Regions from separate parts of the Weizmannia sp. WK01 genome, predicted to be linked through region 2. Evidence: predicted binding sites of a transcription regulator. Region 2 holds the regulator's gene; each other region holds the start of a gene.
The links. The regulator LexA, encoded in region 2, represses DNA repair genes until DNA is damaged. The targets are predictions, from matches to a motif close to CGAACATATGTTCG.
Positions count from the first base shown of each region.

Region 1: recA (recombinase RecA) is a predicted target of LexA. The motif match lies at 1,324-1,337, and genes of this name have one in related genera.
Region 3: OF158_RS09615 (DNA polymerase IV) is a predicted target of LexA. The motif match lies at 1,413-1,426, and genes of this name have one in related genera.

Region 1 is NZ_CP109616.1:1,558,605-1,560,881, reverse strand. It holds gene recA (recombinase RecA) at 162-1,229, opposite strand; gene OF158_RS07205 (competence/damage-inducible protein A) at 1,497-2,277, opposite strand, start outside.
Region 2 is NZ_CP109616.1:1,873,586-1,875,862, reverse strand. It holds gene OF158_RS08735 (hypothetical protein) at 1-549, opposite strand, end outside; gene lexA (transcriptional repressor LexA) at 999-1,619, opposite strand; gene OF158_RS08725 (cell division suppressor protein YneA) at 1,826-2,164, shown strand; gene OF158_RS08720 (YneB family resolvase-like protein) at 2,161-2,277, shown strand, end outside.
Region 3 is NZ_CP109616.1:2,026,725-2,029,001, forward strand. It holds gene OF158_RS09610 (YolD-like family protein) at 1-106, opposite strand, end outside; gene OF158_RS09615 (DNA polymerase IV) at 103-1,338, opposite strand; gene OF158_RS09620 (SDR family NAD(P)-dependent oxidoreductase) at 1,490-2,277, opposite strand, start outside.

The DNA.
Region 1 (2,277 bases), 310 kb from region 2:
AAAGGTGGGAATTTTTATTGTCAAGTGAAGCGGAAAGATTGCCATTGTAAATTTGTGTTGATTCCTCTCCGCCATGCAGATTTTGTGGCGCAAAAAAGTGCGGTAAATGGACGGCAAAAAGCGCCTGGATGCGGTCAGCATTTCAGGCGCTTATACACCGGTTACTCCAAATTTAATTCTTCCTGTCCTTCCACAGCTTCTTGTTCATCTATAGCTTTCTCGGTTTCATGGGAACCGGCATCTTCTGTCAGGTCGTAATGTTCCCGGATTTTTGCGGCAATCTCGTTTTTCAGATCCGCATTTTCCTTTAAAAATTGCTTCGCATTTTCACGCCCCTGGCCGAGCCGCTCGCCGTTATAAGCATACCAGGCCCCGCTTTTTTGGATGATGTCAAGGTCGCTTCCCATATCGACGATCTCGCCTTCTTTTGAGATCCCCTCGCCGTACATAATATCCACTTCTGCCGTTTTAAACGGAGGCGCTACTTTGTTTTTGACAACCTTGATTTTCGTTTTGTTGCCGACAATGTCGCTCCCTTGTTTGATCTGTTCGGCACGGCGCACTTCAAGGCGCACGGATGAGTAGAATTTGAGCGCACGGCCGCCCGGTGTGACTTCAGGATTACCGAACATTACGCCGACTTTTTCCCGGATTTGGTTAATGAAAATCGCAATCGTGTTCGATTTGTTGATTGCACCCGATAATTTCCGCAGCGCCTGGGACATCAGCCGTGCCTGGAGGCCGACGTGGGAATCGCCCATTTCCCCTTCAATTTCCGCTCTCGGCACAAGCGCAGCAACGGAGTCAACGACCACAATATCCACTGCGCCGCTGCGGACGAGCGCTTCCGCAATTTCCAGCGCCTGTTCGCCCGTATCCGGCTGGGACAGGAGCAGCTCATCAATATTGACACCGAGCTTTTGGGCATAAACCGGGTCAAGTGCATGTTCCGCATCAATAAACGCCGCTTGTCCACCCTGTGCCTGGACTTCCGCAATCGCATGCAGGGCAACCGTTGTTTTACCAGAACTTTCAGGGCCGTATATTTCAATGACGCGGCCGCGCGGGTAACCGCCGACACCAAGGGCAATATCAAGCGCAAGCGAACCGGTCGGGATCGTGGAGACAACCCGGTCGGTCTGCTCGCCCAACCGCATAATGGAACCCTTACCAAATTGCTTTTCTATTTGTTTCAGAGCCTTGTCTAAGGCTTCTTGACGATCATTCACAAAATTTCCTCCTTTTATTCATTCCAAACTCTCGAAAGCAATGAATCTATATCTATACTATACCCGTTTTTTCTCTGTTTGCCAAGCAAAATCTCGAACGCTCATTCGTCTCTTTTTTGCAAAAATCCGGCAAAAAAATGGGGTTTTCCCCTTGTAAAAATGAAAATTCCCCCGGCAAAAAGAGCCGAAAATTGAATTTTTGGCAAACAAATTTTTTTATAAAAAGGCCGCTTCCGTCACTTGCCATGAGCAGAAGCGGCTTTCGACCTAAAGCAGTTTCAGCAAATGCCAGCAGCCGTATTTCACCGATCGCGTGCGGACGTTGTTGCGGGATCCGGGAAGTTCCAACAGATAAGTGGCAGTTTCTTTCCCTTTTATCGCAATGCCGATCCACACGGTTCCCGGCGGATGGCCTTCAAGGGAGTCCGGGCCAGCCACGCCTGTAAAACTGATGCCAATGTCGGCATCCATAATGCTACGGATATTTTCCGCCAGTTCTTTTGCACACTGGCTGCTGACGGCGCCGTACTTGTCAAGCGTTTCTTTTTTCACTTTGGCGAGCTTCATCTTCGCTTCGTTTGAATAGACGACAACGCCGCCTTTCAACATTGTGCTGACACCCTGGATGGACGCCATTTCCGCTGCAAATTTGCCGGCAGTCAGGCTTTCCGCGCAGGCAAGCGTCAGCTGTTTTTTCGAAAGCTTTTCGAGCAGGGCCTCCATTAATGTCATATCATTATAACCGTAAAAATACGATCCGGCAATTTGCATAATCTCTTTTTCCACTTGATCGATCATTTCGTTCGCCGTTTCCGCCGACTGGTGTTTCGCCGTAATCCTAAGTGTCACTTCCCCTTCTTTCGCAAGCGGAGCGACAGTCGGATTGGTTTGGCTATCCAATATATGGCGGATTTCTGTTTCCAGCTGGGATTCGCCGATCCCGAAGAAGCGGAGAACGCGCGATTCGATTTTTTCGATCGTTTCCAGTTCTTCCTGGATTGCGGGGCTGGCGTAATGGATAAACATCGGTTCCAGTTCATGCGGCGGG
Region 2 (2,277 bases):
CTCGAACTTGATAAATATGAATCCTTTGTTAATGACCGGGCCGCCATAAGTAACTCCCGCCTTATTTTCCTCATTGGTCATGTGGTCGATATCATCCCCAATTTCTTCAGCTGTATCAGTTATGATATCAATCTTTGTCCCCGAATAGTCAATGAATTTACCACTTTTGGTGTTATCTCCCTTTTCAAGAAAAAGAAGCCCTTTTTCACCATCCGGATTTGTTGCAAGCTTTACTGCGTAATTAAGAATGAAAGCTTTATCCTTGCTCTCCCCAAAAATAATCTGATACATGCCGTCATTAGTGGGCCCATTTAAATACTCCCCGTTAATCTTATACTCCCCTGAATTTTCATCTACAAAGGTAGTGTTTTTTTTGGCAGCAACCAATATGTCGGATGTCGTTTTAGCTACTGGCTTTTTTTCTGTTTCTGCGGTCTTGGCTTTAGATTCCTCTTTGGATGTTGAATTTGATTGTGTTGCGTTTCCCCCGCAGGCTCCCAAGCCAAATGTTAATAACCCTGTAATTCCAAAAATTAATGCCTTCTTCATTCTTCTTCCTCCTCGTATTTTTATTTTTAAATTTTCAAGGTCATGACCAAAATCATGACCAAAAAATGACCAAAATCATTTGAAAAGTATTGATTGATTTTGAAAGTGGAATCTAAAAACTTCCTTATTTATATGGATTATCAAAAATGATGAAAGTAAAAAAATGTAAAATACATGTTCCGCACACAAGTCCACCAATGGGAACGCGACCAGTATATCGAAATGTATTAAGCAAGAAACCCCTTGAAGCGTAAGGCTTTGAGGGGTTTTTGTTTATCGGGCATTTTTGCGTCGAACGCCCAGAAAAACAAAATGCCCATTAATTGCCCCGATTTTTCCTTCGAAAATAGATTGGAAGCCCAGAAATCCTCAAGTGTCACAGGCATTTTTGCCATCAAACTCGCATATGCTCTATTAAAAAAGAAGCAGCCGAAACTGCTTCTTTTTGATCAGTGCACCATTTGCCTGTACAGCCCGATGACAACGCCGAGAATGGTGACGTTTTTCAATATGATCGGTTCCATTGTCTGGTTTTCAGGTTGCAGCCGGAAGTAGTCTTTTTCCTTGAAAAATCTTTTTACTGTCGCTTCATTTTCATCTGTCATAGCGACCACGATATCTCCGTTGTTTGCCGTCTGCTGGGAGCGGACAATCACATAATCGCCGTTTAAAATCCCGGCATCCACCATGCTGTCCCCTTCAATTTCCAGCATGTAGACGGACTCGTCAGACGGGACAAGATGTTCCGGAAGCGGAAAATACTCTTCAATATTTTCTACAGCGGTAATCGGTATGCCTGCTGTTACTTTTCCGACAACAGGCACATTGACAACATTTTGGGCCGGTATTTCTTCATCATGGTCCAAAATTTCAATCGCTCTCGGCTTTGTAGGGTCGCGCCTGATCAACCCCTTGCTTTCAAGCCTTGCGAGATGGCCATGGACAGTTGAACTGGAAGCAAGTCCGACTGCCTGGCCGATTTCCCGCACGGAAGGGGGATAACCTTTTGTTTTTACTTCATGCTTGATGAAATCAAGTATCGCCTGTTGCCGTTTTGATAGTTTTGCCATTCTATTCACCTCGTCACAGTTTTGTTTGGCACCCGCGCTGCGTATGGGGACGTTTACGGGAGGAATGCCATTATTTGCTATTATTATATCACATTGCAGCAGATAAAACAAACGTAAGTTCGAAAAAATGTTGACGAAAAACAGGCGTTCGTTTTATAATAGAACTGGTGATTGGACGAACGAATATTCGCGGGAGGAAGATGGAGATGTCACGATTATGGAAAAAGTATAACTATGTTATGATTTTAGCAGGGCTTACGCTTGTTTTCGGATTTTTCATGATTGGAAGTCTGCGGGATCCATCCCCACACTATATCAAAATCAGCGTCACAGAGGGCGATACGCTTTGGAACATCGCCGGGCAGTATGCGGAAAAGGGCAAAATGTCGAGGGAAGCATTTATCAGCTGGGTTGAGCGTCATAATGATATTGACGGCAACATGATCAAAGCCGGCGAAAAAATTGTCATTCCAATAGAAAAAAATGAATTCAGCGATGATAATAGGGAACTTGCGATGAAATCACAACGGGAGACGAAAAAATGAAAGTTGTTTTATATTGCAGAGTAAGCACGGAAAAAGAAAGCCAGGAAACTTCCTTGGCGAGGCAGCGGGAAGAGCTGGAGAAGCTTTCGGATTCCCACGGTTTTCAAGTGGCC
Region 3 (2,277 bases), 150 kb from region 2:
GTTTCTCCTGTTCTTTCTGCCATTTTAAAAGTGCCTGCTTATGCTCGGGCAAAAACATGCGTGACCCTTCCCAAAGTTTGTTACCGCGCTGCAAATGGCCGCTCATTTATAATGCCCTCCTATCTTTTTGGCACGTTCAAGCGCCTGGCCGGCATCAAGCAGCGACACGGCGCGGATGACGGCGCCGGAACCGTATTTCTGCTTGATGCGGTCGACCGCATACCCAATCTTTCTTTCCCCTTCCCTGTTTTCAAACAGATCAAGCTGCCGGATATCATCCCGCGACAGGCGCGACAGCCCGACGCTGATACGGCGGACCGGATTTCCGTCCCAAAACGAAAGAAACAGCCGGCACGCCGCCCGGTAAACGTCCATTGTCCCGTTTGTCGGCGCCAGAAGCGTCATCTGGCGGTGAAAGCCGGACGGATGGGCATAATCCGCCCCCTGGCAGCCGACCGAAACACAAGCGCCCATGACGCCTGAAGTACGCGCCCGGAAACAGACTTCCTCGCAAAGTTCAAGAAGGGCAACTTTGATTTCATGCTCAAAATCGGCGTAGTCGCGCGGCAGCGTCATCGCATGCCCGATCGCTTTCTGTCCGACGTGCGATTCTTTCGAGACGGGCGACTCATCAATCCCGTTTGCCGTCTCCCACAGTACCTGGCCGCCAATCCCCCACCGTTTTTTTAAAACAGAAAGTGGAAAGCAGGCAAGCGCACCGATTGTATAAATGCCGAGCCGCTTCAGATGCTGCTCCATCCGGCTACCGACACCGAACATCCTGCCAACCGGCAAAGGCCACAAATGCGTTTTGAGATGATGGTGATCCAGTTCAAAAATGCCGGTTTTGTTTTTCTTCGCAAAATGGTCGCACGCCATTTTGGCCAGCACTTTGTTTGGCCCGATCCCGCAGCGGGCATACACGCCGGTTTCTTCCATGATGTCCCGCTGGATTTGCGCGGCGATCTCGCGCGGTTCCCCGAACAGCCGCCTGCTACCCGTTACATCCATGAACTGCTCGTCAACGGAATACGGTTCAACCATGTCCGTATAGCGGGCAAGAATCGAAGAAATCTGCACCGATACATCGAGATAGCGCTGCATGCGCGGCCGAACAATGACGGCATCCGGGCAGAGCTGCTGCGCTTCCCACAGGCGGAGCGCATTCTTCACGCCGCGCTTTTTCGCGAGCGGGCAGGCAGCGAGCACCACCCCGGACCGGCGCGCCGGATCCCCCGATACGATCACGGGTTTATCCCTGTACGCCGGATGATCGGCTTTTTCCACACTTGCATAAAAAGACTGCATATCGACGAGAAAAATCACACGCTGGCTCATCTTTCAACCCCTCTTACCTTAGAAACTAAGCAACCAACACGAACTATAGTTCTTATTCTATTTCTCATTATAAACGAATATACGTTCTTTCGCCAATTATTTTTTCAGGCAGAGGGGCTATATTTTTCCAAAACGCGCATCACACCGGCTGCTATTTTTTAAAGAAAGCCTGCCGTCCGAGCCTTTCCACAAGCCCGGGGAAAAGCGCATGGATGGCAGCGGATGCATTCATCCATTTTGGCGCATTGATTTCACGCCGGTTTACAAGCATCGTATCCGTTATTTTTTCTGCAAGTTTGCCGGGATCCAGCATCCATTTTTCAATATTTTTCCGGTAGGTGCCGGACCGGTCGGCGATGTCGAAAAAACCGGTTGCAACCGGGCCGGGATGAACGGCTGTCACATAGACACCAAAGCGCGCCATTTCCATGCGGAGGCTGTCCGTAAAACCGCGCACTGCAAATTTGCTGGCCGCATAGACGCTTGATTTTGGGGTCGCCATTTTGGCCGACTGGGAAGCGATATTGATAATATGGCCGGCACGATTTTTTTGCATATGCGGGACGACCGCTTTGGTGCAGGCAATGAGCCCGATGACATTGACATCAAACATCCCCCTGACATCCTCCATGCGGATATCCTGCACTTCATCAAAAACGCCGAAACCGGCATTGTTCACGAGCACATCAATCTGGCCACAGCGGTTGTAAATCGATTCAAAAACAGCAGGAATTTTGCCGTGCTCCGCTACATCGCAGCGAACGGTCAGACACGAAACCTGGTAAGCTGCTTCGATCTCCGCCTTGATTTTTTCAAGCTTGTTGAGGCTTCTGGCGAGCAGCACAAGGTTAGCCTCGTTTTTGGCGGCGGCAAAGGCGATTTTTTCCCCGAGGCCGCCGGAAGCGCCGGTAATCACGATCGTTTTCTTCCGGATCCGTT